Desulfomonile tiedjei DSM 6799: one gene and its partner. Each later gene encodes a partner of the first gene's protein in a complex. Links are inferred from orthologs where the notes say so. Each region holds a gene or a part of one and is shown on either strand. Other genes may lie near its edges. The genes, in order: secA and secY.

Region 1 (8,096 bases):
TGAACCGTACAGAGGCATTATTTATGACAATATTGCGGTACCCAGCATTTTGAAAGCGTATTCCAACAGCATCGTCGTGACTTCGTTTTCAAAAGATCTTTCTCTCCCCGGCGAGCGACTCGGTTATATTGCCATGAATCCCAAAATGGACGATGCAGCATCGACCATTGACGGCCTGGTCCTTGCGAACCGTATTCTTGGATTCGTAAATGCTCCTTCGTTGATCCAACGGGCAGTGAAGGGAGTTCTGACGAATCTGGTGGACGTTTCGGTGTACCGTCGGCGACGAGATCGGCTTTACAGTTCCCTTGTCGATGCCGGATATGACTGTGTGAAACCCGAGGGGGCTTTCTATCTTTTTCCGAAGTCGCCCATAAGCGATGATGTGCAATTTGTAGCTAATCTGCAGAAGAAGCTGATATTGACTGTTCCCGGTACGGGATTCGGAGCTCCCGGGTATTTCCGCATAGCGTACTGCGTGTCTGACGAGACTATCGAAGGCTCACTCAAGGGATTTCGAGAAGCGATTAAAGAAATCTGATCACTGCCGGGCCGGAACTGCCTAACGCCTCAGTTGCAGTTCCAGCTCGTGCACCTTGGATCCTACCTCCAAAAGATATGCTTTTTGCGTCGTGAGTATTTCTTCCAGCTCTTTAATTCGTTTATTGAGTGCCTGCACTTCTTTACCGGATTCTGGTTGCGGTTGGGGCTGCGCTTGAGGTTGGGGTTGTGTTTTCATGGCCGCTATGGCTTGACGATCCGATTCCACTCCGGTCTTGAGATTTGACAGACCCTGCTCCAGCGGAGTCAACTGATCTTTGAGTTCCGCGACAGCCGCTTCTTTCAATTTGGGCAATGTCTTCTTCACGGCATTGACGATCTTGGAATTGTTCTCCTGGATATCTTTGCGGACATCCGCAAGTCCTTTAGCCAGATCGTCTACATTCTTGGACACTCCAGCCATGTGCTTCTTCAAAGCCGGGACTTCTCGCGCTGCTGCGCCTGCCTGCCGTGATTCTGCATCCAGTTTCTTGTTGAACTCTGAAATAGACCCTTCCAGGCTCTTGATCTTCTTGCCCACTTCTTCGCGTTCTTTTTGCGCTTCCTGAGCCCAGTCGCGGAATTCTTCAAGCTTGTTGTTGACCGGGTCCACCTTGGTCTTTATAGCTTGCTGCATACGATCTTGCTGGTCTTCGATCCTCTGGATATCGGCGCTGAAGTCTTTTGGTGGCGAGAATTTCCCGGCCATTTCCTTCAGGTCTTTTTCCTGTTTCTGCATTCTTTTTTCCAGGTCAGCTATCTTTTGTGCGAGCCCGGCGGTATCTTCCGAACAGCCCAGCAACAGCAGAGAAGCAATTATTACCAAGACATATAAAGCACTTCGGCGGGCGCTCATGGGAGACCTCCCAACGCGTTTTTTGGGGCATCATACCAGATTGAGCACGAAACGCAAGAATTTACAGACTATTAAATTCAAAAGATAACATCCGGCTTCGGCAAGATATTCCATCCTATTAGAAATTTAGTCATTGAATTGCTTCTCTAGACGATCCAAGGGAAAATTTCCTCGACCCGGAATGCTCCGGACCGGACACTACCTGAGGGTTAGAGCGCCTCCGGACTCCAAGTTGACAGCCAATTTAGGCTGTGCTAGAGATTTCCATGTTCAGCGGACTTGTGTCCCCTTTCGCGTGAAGAAGGTCACTTTTTCATATCTTGATAACTTTCAACGAGAACTCGGGGCCCGGTTTTTTGTCTTGTAGGAAAGATGAGCGTACGATTCGATTCCATGCTCCGATCATATTATTACCCAATTCGTATAAGGAATGAACATGTTTGCGGCAATCGCGAGAAAGCTGTTCGGCAGCAAGAACGAGCGGGATCTTAAGAGACTGGATCCGCTGGTTCGGGCTATTAATGAACTTGAGCCTCAGATGAAGAGTCTCTCTTCTGAAGACATGAAGGCCAAGACCAGTGAATTCAGGGAGCGGCTTGACCGTGGAGAAGAACTGGACGAATTGATTCCCGAGGCCTTTGCATTGGTGCGGGAGACGTCCGTACGGACGCTGGGAATGAGGCATTTTGACGTTCAGCTCATTGGAGGCATTGTTCTTCATCAAGGGAAAATTGCCGAAATGAAGACAGGTGAAGGTAAGACCCTCGCTGCAACGCTGCCGGTTTATTTGAATGCTCTCACCGGCAAAGGTGTGCACGTGGTCACGGTGAACGATTACCTTGCCCGCCGTGACGCGGAATGGATGTCGGCTATTTATCATTTTCTGGGATTGTCCGTCGGCGTGATCGTGCACGATTTGAGTGATGAGGAGCGAAGGATTTCCTACAATTCTGATGTTACCTATGGCACGAACAATGAATTCGGATTCGATTATCTCCGTGACAACATGAAATTCGCGCTCCAGGATTATGTTCAGCGCGATCTCCACTATGCAATCGTAGACGAGGTGGATAGCATTCTCGTTGACGAGGCCCGGACGCCGCTCATTATTTCCGGTCCGACCCATGAGAATACTGACCGGTATTACCGGATCAATCGGGTAATTCCGGGGCTTCACAAGGAGAGTCACTACACGATAGACGAAAAGGCACGCAGCGTGGTCCTCACGGAAGAAGGCGTTGCCAAAGTTGAAAAAGCTCTCAATGTAACCAATTTATACGATCCGGGTAACATGGAAACGCTCCATCACGTGAACCAGGCATTGAAAGCTCATACACTTTTCAAGAAAGACGTGGATTACATCGTCAAGGACGGGCAGGTCATCATCGTTGATGAATTCACCGGTCGTCTTATGCCCGGTAGACGTTATTCAGACGGCCTTCATCAGGCACTTGAAGCAAAAGAAGACGTACGCATCGAAAACGAAAACCAGACGCTTGCTACGATAACCTTCCAGAATTATTTCCGTATGTACGACAAGCTGGCCGGCATGACAGGAACAGCGGATACGGAAGCAGCCGAATTCAAGAAGATCTACAATTTGGATGTGGTCGTCATTCCTACAAATCTTCCCATGATTCGCCAGGACAATCCGGATCTCATCTATAAAACCGAGCAAGAGAAATTCGATGCAGTTATCGAAGAAATCCGGGATTTGTACCAAAGGGGACAGCCTGTACTGGTTGGCACCATTTCCATCGAGAAATCGGAGTATCTCGCGCGAAGGTTGAAGAAGCTCGGCATTCCCCACAATGTGCTCAACGCGAAAAACCATGCCTTGGAAGCTGAAATAGTAGCTCAAGCCGGAAGATACAAAGGGGTCACCATATCCACGAACATGGCCGGTAGAGGTACGGACATTATCCTCGGCGGTAATCCCCGCTTCCTTGCGTTAGCCCGAAGCAAGAATCCTCAAGATTCCGAGGAGTTCTCCAAATTACTGGGGGAATTCAAGAATCAATGCGAAGATGAAAAACGAAATGTTATAGCCGAAGGCGGGCTCCACATTCTCGGCACGGAACGTCACGAATCGCGTCGAATCGATAACCAGCTACGGGGTCGGTCGGGAAGACAGGGCGATCCGGGCTCTAGCCGCTTTTATTTGAGCCTGGAAGACGATCTCATGCGTATTTTCGGTGGGGATCGCGTGAAAATGATCATGGAACGCGTGGGAATGGAAGAAGGGGAACCCATCGAACACCGCTATACCACCAAAGCCATAGAAAACGCCCAGAAAAAGGTGGAGGCACACAACTTCGATATCCGTAAACATCTCCTGGATTTTGACGACGTCATGAACAAACAACGTGAAGTCGTCTATTCTCAACGCCGTTTCATTCTTGGCGGACAGGATCTGAAAGAGACTATCCAGGATATGATTCAGGATATCGCAGAAGATCTGGTGGATCGATTCTGCGATCCGAAAACCCATTATGAGGAATGGGACATTGCTGCCCTCAAAGAGGCGCTTTGGGGCCAATTCGGCATACGCTTCGATTTTGAAGAGCTTCCTTCCACTCAGGACACTATTGCAGGAATAAGAGATGTTGTGGTCGAAGGCGCTCTCAAAGGTTATGTGCGTAAAACCGAGGAAATCACTCCGGAGATCATGCAGCAACTGGAAAAGTTCATTATGCTTCAAGCCGTTGACAATCAGTGGAAAGACCATTTGCTCAGCATGGATCACCTGAAGGACGGTATCGGACTGCGAGGATACGGTCAAAGAGATCCCTTGAAAGAGTATCAGCGCGAAGGATACGAATTGTTCCTGGACATGAGTCAGCGCATAAAGGAGGAGACAATCCGCAATCTGTTCCTGGTAAGGATCGCCTCTTCCGATGAAGTAGAAGAGCTCGCGCCCCAAAAAGAGCAGGAAATCGTCCTGTCCCACGGCGGAGATTCCTCCGGTGAGTCAAAGGCAAAGCCGGTGCGAAGGCAGGCTGAGAAGATTGGTAGAAATACCCCGTGTCCGTGCGGTTCTGGAAAAAAATACAAAAAGTGTTGCGGTAAAGCTGCTTAGTTCATATTCTCCCGGCCGGAATCCCTCCGGCCGCATTGCCTTTCCTTCCTTTTTCGGTTATAGACTCAATCCTGTTCCCGGCAGTGGAACGTGAATTCCCCGAGCGAGGTGATTACCATTATCTCCTATCAACGAGACCGGTTCGTTACCACAGAGGAACTCTGTTTTCCGTTCATCGGAGATGTTGGCGGTACAATCCGAGGCTACAGGATCTTCACCGCCTGCCGTACGTGTGGCGACAAAATTTTCAGGATTGAAGATCATCTTGATCGTCTGTATTACTCGGCGGCGTCTATCTACATGAAACCTCCCATGAATCGGGATTCTCTGAGAACGCTTCTGTACGCATTGATTCAAGAAAACAGGAAAGCCGGATTCAAGGACGACCTGCTGATAGATATCATTTTTAGCGGTGGACTCGAAGATCACACCATGGCTCAGTCCGGCAGCAGCGCATACCTGTATATTGCCGTCAGAGAATTGATTGTTCCCCCTTCGGAATACTATGAAAAAGGCGTGGCGCTCGCAACGTGCTCCTATATGAGGATGTATCCGGATGTGAAATTGCTCAATTACATGGGCGCTATAATGGCACATCAGACAGTTGTGCCGCTCCACAATGCGTACGATGTAATATTCATCTATCCGCCTGATGGGGTTACCATCCTTGAAGGTTCCACCTTTACGGTATTCTTTGTGAACGCTGAAGGAACAGTCGTAACCCCCCCTTTGGATGGTAAAATCCTGGACAGCGTCACCAGAAGAGTAGTACTTCAAGTCCTGCAACAGAGCGGGAAAATCCGGCTCAAGGAAGATCGGGTGCGGTTGGACGAACTTGAAACCTATCCCGAAGCTTTCATGGTTTCCACAACTCGAAACGTGCTCCCGGTAGTTCGCATCGATGACCGCATTATAGGATCCGGGCAGCCGGGACCAGTGACGCGGGAGATCATGCATCTGGTCGAACAGTATGTAACAACCTTTTCTCTGCAACAATAATAGGAGGCGTGTCGCGCATTGGCAGTACAGTCATGCGAAATCCATATAGTTCACCATACTGAACTTGAATTTACCTTCTGATTCCGTCGCTATGGTCAATTCACATCTGAAATTGTTGTCCTAACTGTAGCGATGTCTTAAGTGTGGTTATTCACAATTTCTCTTGACAGAAGACCGTATACCGCAATATGCTGATGCTACCATTATTTTGCTTGTCCCAAATTCCACCACAAGAACTGTTATTCTCCCGTTCGGGCTGAATACTGATTCCCAACCATTCTTAGGAGGGATCGCATGAGCATTCCAGACAAGATCCAGACTTGGCAAATGATAAAAGGTCCGGTCTTTGATAAAGAGGCCGGAAAGATTACTGCTCCCGGTGTTATGGAGCGGACCGAAATTCCCGTTCCCGAACTCGATAAAGGCGAGGTCCTGGTGGAAATCGCAGGATGCGGAGTTTGCCACACGGACATGTCCTATTTTTACGACGGAGTCCCAACCGTTACGAAGCCCCCTTTGACGCTGGGCCATGAGATTTCGGGTACGGTTGTTGCCGCGGGTCCAGGGGGAGAGTCCTGGATGGGCAAGAACGTCATCGTCCCTGCAGTTATGCCCTGCAATAATTGCGATATTTGCGCAAAGGGTAGAGGCAATCGATGTCTCGCTCAGAAGATGCCGGGCAGTTCGCTGGGGATATACGGCGGTTTTGCAAGCCACATTCCCGTTCCCTCGGAAGATCTGTGCGTGATTGAAGATTTGAAAGGCCGCCCTCTCGAGAATTATGCCGTTGTAGCAGATGCGGTTACGACTCCTTATCAGGCGGCAATCAGGGCCGAAATCTCGGCAGGCGATCCTGTTCTCGTTACAGGCCTCGGCGGAGTGGGCATGTACATGGCTCAGATGGCCAAAGGTTTTGGCGGGAAGCCTGTTATAGGTATCGACATCAATGACGAGAAGCTCCAGAGAGCTCTTAAACTTGGCGCGGTGGACTACGTCATCAACAGCAAAGGTAAGGACTTCAAAGCGATACAGGAAGAATTCCGGGCAATTGCGAAAGAAGTTGGAATCAAACCGAATATCGGCTGGAAGATTTTCGAGTGCACCGGAGTAGGCGCCGCTCAAGAGTTGGCTTTAGGGTTTCTGGGATTTATCGGCAAGCTGGTGATTGTGGGGTTCGGCACCCAGAAGACTTCCTACATGATGAGCAGACTCATGGCTTTCGATGCTGAGGTGATCGGCACGTGGGGATGTTTGCCGAAGTACTATCCTCAGGTACTCGAGATGGTACAGTCCGGAAAAGTTCAGATCGATCCTCTACTCGAGACAAGGCCCATGTCCACAATAGGTAAGGCATTTGAGGAAGCCCATAGTGGGACGAATATGAACAGAATCGTACTGATGCCCGATTTCTGATACAAGCAATACTTGTTTGCGATCAAAGAAACGAACGGGGAACCGTCTCACAGAGAGAGGTTCCCCGTTTTTCTTGCAAAACGGAGAGCGCTACAACCAACTCAAGCCCGCCATCAAAAAACGTGGGGTGAAAGAGAGGATAGGCGCTTGTCTCGGCCATCTTCTCTCGGATATTCGGAGATTGATTCATAGTGATTCTAAAAAGTAATAGCGAATTATCCAGAGCCAATCATCGGAATTGACTGCAACCGGCCTCCGTGCCGGTCATTCAGAGACGCCGGACGCTACTACACAATTGCCAAAGAAATGTCCGATTGAAGATTAAGGACAATTCAGAATATTGGTGGGTGCCGTGCCTCCGTGCCGGCACATCCTCAATATTATAATGATATCGATAGAATGGACCGGCAGGGACGCCGGTCCCCACCAATATAATGTACTAGGGGTGCGGGATAGACATTAAAACTTTCGCAAGCGCCTCAAGTATGGATGTACTTATTTCAACGCCCGTGAGAGTTCCTGTTACATCTTGCGGTTAATTCAGGCAAGTATGGGGCTGCCAAAATGAGGATATTCTCGCTCACAGATGGCAATCCCTCTCGACTGATGAGGGGTTGAAATGCAATCGGCCGGCAGAGACGCCGGCCGTTACCGAAAGATTTCTTTATCCCACCGGATTATTTGTTGAGGGGGCGTTTTGCCAGGGCTATTCTGTAGATGTCGTACACGTCGTACAGGACTATATCTTTAAAACCTGCTCTGGTGAGATTGTTTTCAATTACTTCCGTGGTCTCGTACACATCGCATACTTCTCCCCTGGAGCCGAAAAGACCGACAGTTCCCCCAGGTTTCAGGAAATTGTACATACATGCGTAAATTGCCGGACGAAGATGCGGTTTCACGTGGGGTATCATAAAAGAACTTATCACTTTGTCGAATGGCGTATCCGGGACGTAGTCTTCAACAGATGTAGTGTGCAGCGTGATGTTGGAGAGACCTGCTTTCAAAACCTTTTCTTCACCCAGTTCGATCATGTCGGGCGATAGATCGATTCCCGTCACCTGCTTGGCCTTATGAGCCGCCAAAACCGTAGCTGAACCCGTTCCACATCCGACATCCAGTACCATGTCATTTTCTTCAATTACAAGTTCCATCAACCGCTTGAGTCCTTTTCTGTAACCCGGGTCCATTGACCACTGCAGATCGTAA
Region 2 (7,875 bases), 2.5 Mb from region 1 along the record:
GAACTCCTCGGATAACAGAAAGCAGCGCAAGGTTCGAACCGGCGTAGTGATCAGCAACAAAATGGATAAGACCGTAGTCGTGGAGATCAGCCGAACCGTTCTTCATCCTATCTACAAGAAATTCGTTCGTCGCAGGAAACGTTTTATGGTCCACGACGAAGACAATCGTTGCCGTGTCGGCGATGAGGTAATGATTGTAGAAACGAAGCCGCTCAGCCGTCACAAGAACTGGCGCGTCCGTAAGATTTTGAAGGAAGCGGCGCTTCCTGGAGGTGTGTTGTGATTCAACAGCAGACACGTATGGACGTTGCCGACAATTCTGGTGCGAAGGAACTCTTTTGCATCAAGATTTTGGGCGGGACGCGACGGAAGTATGCGAGCGTGGGCGACGTCGTCATAGTGAGTGTCAAAGAGGCCATACCTAACTCCAAGGTAAAAAAGGGAGAGGTCCACAAAGCGGTGGTGGTCAGAACACGTCGCTCGGTCCGAAGGCCTGACGGGTCGTACATCCGATTCGATGACAACTCCGCTGTGCTGATAAACAATCAGATGGAACCCATAGGTACCCGTATATTCGGACCGGTGGCCCGGGAACTGAGGGCCAAGAAGTTCATGAAGATCGTGTCCTTGGCGCCGGAGGTCCTGTAACATGGGTAATATAAAGAAGAACGACAAGGTTAAAGTCATATCGGGCAAAGAAAAGGGTAGACAGGGGAAAATCCTCAAAGTCCTTGGCGAAAAGGATGCCGCTCTTGTGGAACGGCTGAATTTAGTAAAGCGTCACACCAAAGCTGGTAGAGCCGGTCAACAGGGCGGGATTGTGGAAAAGGAAGCTCCCATCAAACTGTCAAAGCTCATGCTGGTGTGCCCGAAATGTTCCAAACCCACCCGAACCGGTTCCCGAGTCCTGGATGACGGCAAAAGGGTCCGGTACTGCAAGAAATGTTCGGAACAGTTAGAGAGCTAGAGGAAAAGTTATGGCGTCGCGGCTCAAGGAATACTATCAACAGAACATAGTCCCGGCCTTGATGGAGAAATTCAAATACTCCAATCCCATGCAGGTGCCCGTACTGAAGAAAGTTGTCGTCAATATGGGACTGGGCGAGGCAATCCAGAATCCGAAAATCCTGGACAGCGCTCAGCAGGAAATGGCAGTGATCACAGGTCAGTGGCCGGTTTTGCGGAAAGCCAGAAAATCCATTGCATCTTTCAAGCTGCGGGAAGGCATGACCATCGGGTGCAAAGTGACCCTCAGGCGTGATACGATGTTCTTTTTTCTGGATAAACTGATTAACGTGGCTCTGCCCAGAGTGAGGGACTTCCGTGGCGTGAACCCCAAAGGATTTGACGGCAGGGGTAACTTTTCCATGGGCATAAAAGAGCAGATCATTTTCCCGGAGATCAACTACGACAAAATCGAGAAGATTCGCGGTATGAACATTACCATCGTGACCACCGCGAATACCGATGAAGAGGCACGGGAATTGCTGACTAACCTGGGTATACCCTTTAGAAAGTAGAAAACAGCCTCCAAGGAGGAATCGTGGCCAAAATATCTATGATGGTGAAGGCGGCAAGGCCCCAAAAATTCGAGGTGAGACAGTACAATCGGTGCCACATCTGTGGAAGACCTCGTGCATATTACCGGAAATTTCATCTGTGCCGCATATGTCTGAGAAATGAGGCTCTTAAGGGCAACATCCCGGGCATGGTCAAATCGAGCTGGTAGGAGACTGCTGAGATGAGCATGACTGACCCCATAGCGGACATGTTGACGCGTATTCGCAACGCGAAGCAGGCACGCAAAGAACAGGTGACGATCCCTGCCTCCGACCTCAAGATCGGGATAGCCCAGATTATGAAGGAAGAGGGATACGTAAAGAAATACAAGGTGATTCGTTCCACAAAGAACAAACAGGGCGTCCTGAAAGTGACCCTTCGGTTCGACGACGAAACACAGTGCGTAATCGAAGGACTCCAGAGAGTGTCCCGTCCCGGCCGCCGCGTGTACGTAGGCCATGAACATGGTATCAAAAGCCATGGCGGGGTGGGTATTCTCATTCTCTCGACGTCTCAGGGAGTTATGACCGACAAGGAGGCGCGCCGCCGCCGAATTGGAGGCGAGGTGCTTTGCAGCATCTGGTAACGGAATTGATTGAGGAGCTTGAGACATGTCCAGAATAGGCAAGGCCCCGATACCCATTCCTGAAAAGGTGAAGGTTACACTGACACCCCCGAACATCAGCGTTGAAGGGCCGAAAGGGGCGCTTAACTTGTCCTTTTCAGACCTGGTAACCGTAGACCTCCAGGACTCGTTCATCAAAGTGTCCGCTGCGTCGGATCATCGCAAGTCACGAGCTATGCACGGTCTGATGCGGACACTCATTAATAACATGGTCGTCGGAGTTACCGCGGGGTTTACGAAATCCCTCGAAATTCAAGGCGTCGGTTATCGCGCTGAAACAGACAAGCAGACGCTTACCCTGAATGTGGGGTATTCCAATCCGGTGGTGGTCCCCATACCGGAAGGTCTCACTATAGAGGTCGAAAAGAATACGATTATCCACGTCCGGGGAATAGACAAACAGCAGGTCGGTGAAATGGCCGCTCGGATTCGGCGTGTGAGGAAGCCCGAGCCTTACAGAGGCAAAGGTATTCGGTATCTCGGGGAGCAGGTGAGACGTAAGGTCGGCAAGGCCGGAGGCAAGTAGCGCATCCTTGAATCAAGGAAACGCCCTGGTAACTGTCGACGCAAAAAAACTGCTCCAGGCGTGGAAGAGGAACCAAGATGAGTAGTATCACGGACAAAGTGGAATCGAGAAAAAAACGAACCAGCCGAATCCGTCATAAATTAGCGGATAATCGAGACCGGCACCGATTAACTGTTTTTCGGTCAAACAAGAATATATTCGCTCAGATTATAGACGACAGAAAGGGAGTGACCCTGGTCCAGGCCTCGACATTGGATAAAGGATTCCGGAGAAAAGCGGGCGATCCTTTTAACAAAGACACTGCACGTGAAGTCGGACGCAGACTTGCGGCTCGAGCCATAGAAGCCAATGTCACAAAAGTGGTCTTCGACAGAGGTCCGTACCTTTATCACGGGAAAGTCAGAGCTTTGGCCGACGGAGCCCGTGAAGGCGGATTGGTTTTCTAGACTTCAAGAAGGAGGATTAGCTGTTGCTCAACAGATCGGATGTGGCAGCTGAAGGAGAATTGAAAGATCGCGTTGTTCACCTGAGCAGGGTCGCGAAGGTCGTGAAAGGTGGACGCAGATTTTCATTTAGTGCTGTTGTCGTCGTGGGAGACGGCCAGGGACGAGTCGGGTACGGACTCGGAAAAGCAAACGAAGTCCCGGAAGCCATCCGTAAGGGAGTGGAACGAGCCAAATCCTCCCTGGTGGAAATCCCCATTGTGAACGGCACGGTTCCCCACGAAATTACCGGAGAGTATGGCGCAGCAAAAGTTCTCCTCAAGCCGGCCGGTTCCGGAACCGGAGTCATCGCCGGCGGCGCTGTTCGTGCAGTCATGGAAGCTGCAGGCATTCGCGACATCCTCACCAAATGTATTGGCACAAACAATCCGCATAATGTGGTGAAAGCGACATTTGAAGGCCTGAAAGGACTGCGGACCCAACAGCAGATTGCGAGAAAACTCGGAAAACTGGGGCCGAGCGAAGAAGAGTCCGATAAGGGAGAGGAGCTGGTTCCCAATGCTTAAGGTGACGCTTATACGAAGCAAGATAAAAAGCACGGAAAAACAGCTGGCCACAGTACGAGGTTTAGGGCTAAGGAAAGTCAATCAGAGCCGGGTGCTCCAGGATACAGCCGCAATCAGAGGCATGATTGACAAAGTGAGCCATCTGGTGCAAGTCGAAGAGGTTGCGGAATAGTTCCGCTCCAAACGGAGAAGATATGGATCTGTCAAATCTCAAAGGACCTAAGAAGCAAAAGCGCAAGAGAGTTGGGCGTGGAGAAGCTTCCGGCCTGGGAAAGACCAGCGGAAAAGGTCATAAAGGTCAGAAGGCCCGTTCAGGCGGCGGAGTGTCACCCGGTTTTGAAGGTGGACAGATGCCTCTCCAGCGGCGGCTGCCCAAGAAAGGCTTCACGAATATATTCAAGATCCACTACAACATAGTGAATCTGAAGGATCTCGTCCAGTTTGAGTCGGGTGCGGTCATCACTCCGGATTCCTTAAGAGAAAAAGGAATCGTGAAACGGAGTGGACCGATAAAATTGCTTTCACAGGGTGATGTGTCCGCTGCGTTCACGATCATGTTGGATCGGACGAGTACGGCAGCCAGAAAGAAAATCGAAGCCGCCGGCGGTAAAGTGGAAATCGCATGATGGTCAGTGTCCGGTCTGTTGACGAACCAAACAGGCCATTTACGAGGAGATTCCCGTAGTGATTGGCTCTATCGGCAATATAGCGAAAATACCGGAACTTAAGCGCAGGGTTATTTTTACGCTTCTGATGCTTTTCGTCTATCGTCTGGGAGTTCACATTCCGGTCCCGGGGATTAATACCGCCGCGCTGAGGGATTTTTTCGGAAAATATTCGCAGACACTGTTCGGGGTTATCGACATGTTCACCGGCGGCGCCATGGAGAACTTCTCCGTGTTTTCGCTGGGAATCATGCCTTATATTTCTGCTTCTATCATACTCCAGCTCCTTACGGTGGTTGTGCCCCATTTGGAGAGACTCTCCAAAGAGGGCGAAGCGGGTAGAAAGAAGATCACCCAGTACACCCGGTACGGAACTGTGGTGCTGGCTTTGATACAGGGATTGGGCATAAGTGTAGGCCTGGCCAAGAGCGAGGGCATGGTCTACATGTCCCCAACTGCCTTTGTCTTGCTCTCCATGATCACTCTCGCTGCAGGCACGGCGTTCATCATGTGGCTCGGTGAGCAGATGACTGAGCGGGGTATCGGTAACGGGATATCATTGATCATTTTCGCCGGTATTGTGGCCAGGATGCCTTCAGCTCTGGGACACACCGTTCAGCTCGTGCAGACGGGCGATATCGGTTTCCTCGTGCTACTGCTGCTCCTGGTGATCATGATAGCGGTGATCGGCATAATCGTGTTTGTGGAACGCGGGCAGCGCAGGATTCCCGTGCAGTATGCAAAACGGGTGGTGGGCCGGCGCGTGTATGGGGGGCAAAGCACTCACCTGCCTCTCAAGGTGAACACTGCCGGAGTTATTCCTCCGATTTTTGCATCTTCACTCATTATCTTCCCTGCCACGATTGCTCAGTTTCTGAATGTCCCGATTCTCACGTCCATCACGAGCTATCTGAGGCCCGGAAGCTTTCTGTATGAGACGATCTTTGTGGCCCTGATCATATTCTTCTGCTACTTCTACACGGCGGTTACGTTCAATCCCGTTGATGTTGCAGAAAACATGAAGAAATACGGTGGTTATATTCCGGGAATACGACCCGGGAAAAAAACCGCTCAGTACATAGACAAGGTGTTGACGAGAATCACGTTCGGGGGAGCGATCTATGTTTCAGTAGTGTGCGTTCTTCCGTCGATCCTCATATCGCGTTTTAACGCGCCCTTTTACTTCGGAGGAACCTCGCTCCTGATTGTTGTGGGTGTCGCTCTGGACACGTTGACTCAAATCGAGTCCCACATGATCCAGCGGCATTATGAAGGTTTCATCCGTTCGGGCCGGATTAAGGGACGGCGGTAATACCGCATCCCTATACTAAATAAGGAAGGTACCATGAGAATCGTTTTGTTGGGTGGACCAGGTTCGGGTAAGGGCACGCAGGCGAAGAAACTCACAGATACGCTCGGCGTCCCGCAGATTTCAACAGGCGACATCTTCAGAGCCGCGGTAAAAGAGGGCACCCCCATGGGCCTGAAAGCGAAAGGCTACATGGAGCAAGGCGAGCTGGTTCCTGACGACGTGGTCATTGGAGTCGTGGAAGAACGACTCACCAAACCCGATCTGGACAAAGGTTATATGCTTGACGGTTTTCCTCGTACCGTAGGCCAGGCAGAAGCACTGGACAAAATTCTTGCCGGCCAGTCAAAAGGTATAGATCACGTTGTGCTCGTGGATGTTCCTGATGAGGAGCTCGTGAAAAGATTATCGGGTCGTCGCACCTGCAAGAATTCGGAATGCGGCAGAATGTATCACGTCATGTTCAATCCCCCGAAGAAAGAGGGAATCTGTGATGCGTGCGGTTCCGAGCTGTATCAGCGGGCGGATGACAGCGAAGCGACCATAAGAGAGAGACTGGGAGTGTACAATTCTCAGACCGCGCCTCTTATCGATTACTACGATCGAAAAGGGTTGCTCAGAAAAGTCGAAGGCGTAGGCCCCATCGACGAGATCTTTGCCTCCATTCAGAAGGTCTTGAAGTAGGGACCCGTCCCGGGAAGAGGAGGGCCCATGAAAGTACGGGCATCAGTTAAGAGAATTTGTGATAAGTGTAAAATCATTAAACGAAAAGGCACCGTTCGGGTGATCTGCGAGAACCCGAAGCATAAGCAACGCCAGGGATAACCTTGGTAGGATTCGTCTTTTCGCCAGGAGGAGACCGTGGCGCGTATCGCGGGGATTGACCTTCCCAAAAACAAGCGTCTTGAAGTGGCGCTGACATACATTTACGGAATTGGACGGGCTACAGCTCGACAAATACTTGAGGAAACCGGTCTGGATCCGAATATGAAATCGGATGCCCTCAGTGAAGTCGATGTCGCCAAGATCCGCGAGACATTGGACCGCTCATATAAGGTTGAAGGAGATCTTCGCCGTGAAGTGAGCATGAATATTAAACGTCTTATGGATCTGGGATGCTATCGCGGATTACGGCATCGTCGCGGGCTACCTGTTAGAGGGCAACGTACTCATACGAATGCCCGGACAAGGAAAGGCCCCAGAAAGATGCAGATCGGCAAGCGCAAGTAGTCCAATCCATTAGACAAACCAGCCCGGTCACTCGGGCTGTTGCCAGCAATTGCCTGTGCGGATGCTGAATGAATTGCCCGTCCGGCGTTGCGTAGAATCGGCCCGACACAGGGTGCACGGAGAGGTCAATGCCAAGAAGGCGAGTAGTCCGAAAAAAGAAAGAAAAGCGTATTATCCCGAGAGGGGTGGCGCATATACAGTCCACATTCAATAATACCATTGTGACTATCACGGACCCTGAAGGAAACGTGGTGGCCTGGTCCTCCTCGGGAACACAGGGATTCAAAGGTTCCAGGAAGTCCACTCCATTTGCGGCTCAGCTTGCGGCCGAAGATGCTGCTCGCAAAGCCATGGAGCAGGGTATGAGAATCGTGGAAGTTTTGATAAAAGGTCCGGGCGCCGGCCGTGAGGCCGCTCTGCGTTCGCTGCAGGCAGCCGGATTTCAGATTTCTCTGATCAAGGACGTGACTCCCATTCCCCACAATGGATGTCGGCCGCCCAAGAGAAGAAGAGTCTAACCACAGATTTGAAGCACTAAAAGGAGACTGGTTTGGCACGATATCGAGAATCGGTCTGCAGATTCTGCCGCCGCGAAATGACGAAACTGTTCTTGAAAGGAGACCGGTGCTACTCGGACAAATGCTCCGTGGAGCGCAGGAATTATCCTCCCGGGCAGCATGGCCAGGGCCGGCCCAAACATACGGATTACGGAATTCAGCTTCGCGAGAAACAGAAAGTCAAACGTATCTATGGGGTTCTGGAAAAGCAGTTTCGTAATTACGTCGGGCTTGCGGAGCGTCAGAAGGGCGTTACCGGTGAAAATCTGCTCGTTCTGCTGGAGTCCCGCCTTGACAACATGGTTTACAGAATGGGATTCGCTTCGTCTCGGGCTGAGGCTCGACAACTTGTAACCCACGGACATATTCTTGTGAACGGACGGAAAGTAGACAT

What was found.
Region 2: the proteins of secA (region 1) and secY are in contact, whole or in part, in a crystal structure (PDB 3DIN), measured with the Thermotoga maritima proteins. The link is inferred for Desulfomonile tiedjei DSM 6799 from one-to-one orthologs. Residues at the interface, in WP_004082002.1 of Thermotoga maritima: Glu261, Ala262, Arg263, Lys300, Ala301, Arg302, Thr303, Ile304, Ile305, Leu323, Tyr324, Asp325, Pro326, Val329, Ser330, Tyr333, Ile336, Lys340, Phe345, Val349, Glu363, Phe364, Tyr374, Ser375, Gly376, Gly377, Glu393, Ile395, Thr482, Ser483; in WP_004081795.1 of Thermotoga maritima: Glu108, Gly109, Glu110, Glu111, Ala236, Glu237, Arg238, Arg239, Ile240, Thr241, Ile242, Gln243, Tyr244, Ala245, Arg246, Arg247, Val248, Thr249, Gly250, Arg251, Arg252, Val253, Tyr254, Gly256, Ala257, Ser258, Thr259, Tyr260, Leu261, Pro262.

The regions. Positions count from the first base shown.
Region 1 is NC_018025.1:3,587,373-3,595,468, forward strand. Bases 1,519-4,675 are described here. They hold secA (preprotein translocase subunit SecA), read left to right. Parts: upstream 1,519-1,832; coding sequence 1,833-4,475; downstream 4,476-4,675. Other genes in these bases: DESTI_RS15195 (aminotransferase class IV), read left to right, coding at 4,566-4,675. Also shown: DESTI_RS15180 (pyridoxal phosphate-dependent aminotransferase), read left to right, coding at 1-541; DESTI_RS15185 (coiled-coil domain-containing protein), read right to left, coding at 563-1,396; more of DESTI_RS15195, read left to right, coding at 4,676-5,474; had (6-hydroxycyclohex-1-ene-1-carbonyl-CoA dehydrogenase), read left to right, coding at 5,769-6,887; DESTI_RS15205 (class I SAM-dependent methyltransferase), read right to left, coding at 7,565-8,096. UniProt on the Escherichia coli protein: Required for protein export, interacts with the SecYEG preprotein conducting channel.
Region 2 is NC_018025.1:6,078,055-6,085,929, forward strand. Bases 3,615-6,550 are described here. They hold secY (preprotein translocase subunit SecY), read left to right. Parts: upstream 3,615-4,404; coding sequence 4,405-5,697; downstream 5,698-6,550. Other genes in these bases: rpsE (30S ribosomal protein S5), read left to right, coding at 3,615-3,720; rpmD (50S ribosomal protein L30), read left to right, coding at 3,713-3,892; rplO (50S ribosomal protein L15), read left to right, coding at 3,915-4,346; DESTI_RS26210 (adenylate kinase), read left to right, coding at 5,731-6,378; rpmJ (50S ribosomal protein L36), read left to right, coding at 6,406-6,519. Also shown: rpsQ (30S ribosomal protein S17), read left to right, coding at 1-283; rplN (50S ribosomal protein L14), read left to right, coding at 280-648; rplX (50S ribosomal protein L24), read left to right, coding at 650-967; rplE (50S ribosomal protein L5), read left to right, coding at 978-1,520; DESTI_RS26170 (type Z 30S ribosomal protein S14), read left to right, coding at 1,544-1,729; rpsH (30S ribosomal protein S8), read left to right, coding at 1,742-2,146; rplF (50S ribosomal protein L6), read left to right, coding at 2,172-2,711; rplR (50S ribosomal protein L18), read left to right, coding at 2,789-3,157; more of rpsE, read left to right, coding at 3,199-3,614; rpsM (30S ribosomal protein S13), read left to right, coding at 6,556-6,924; rpsK (30S ribosomal protein S11), read left to right, coding at 7,053-7,442; rpsD (30S ribosomal protein S4), read left to right, coding at 7,475-7,875. UniProt on the Escherichia coli protein: The central subunit of the protein translocation channel SecYEG. Consists of two halves formed by TMs 1-5 and 6-10.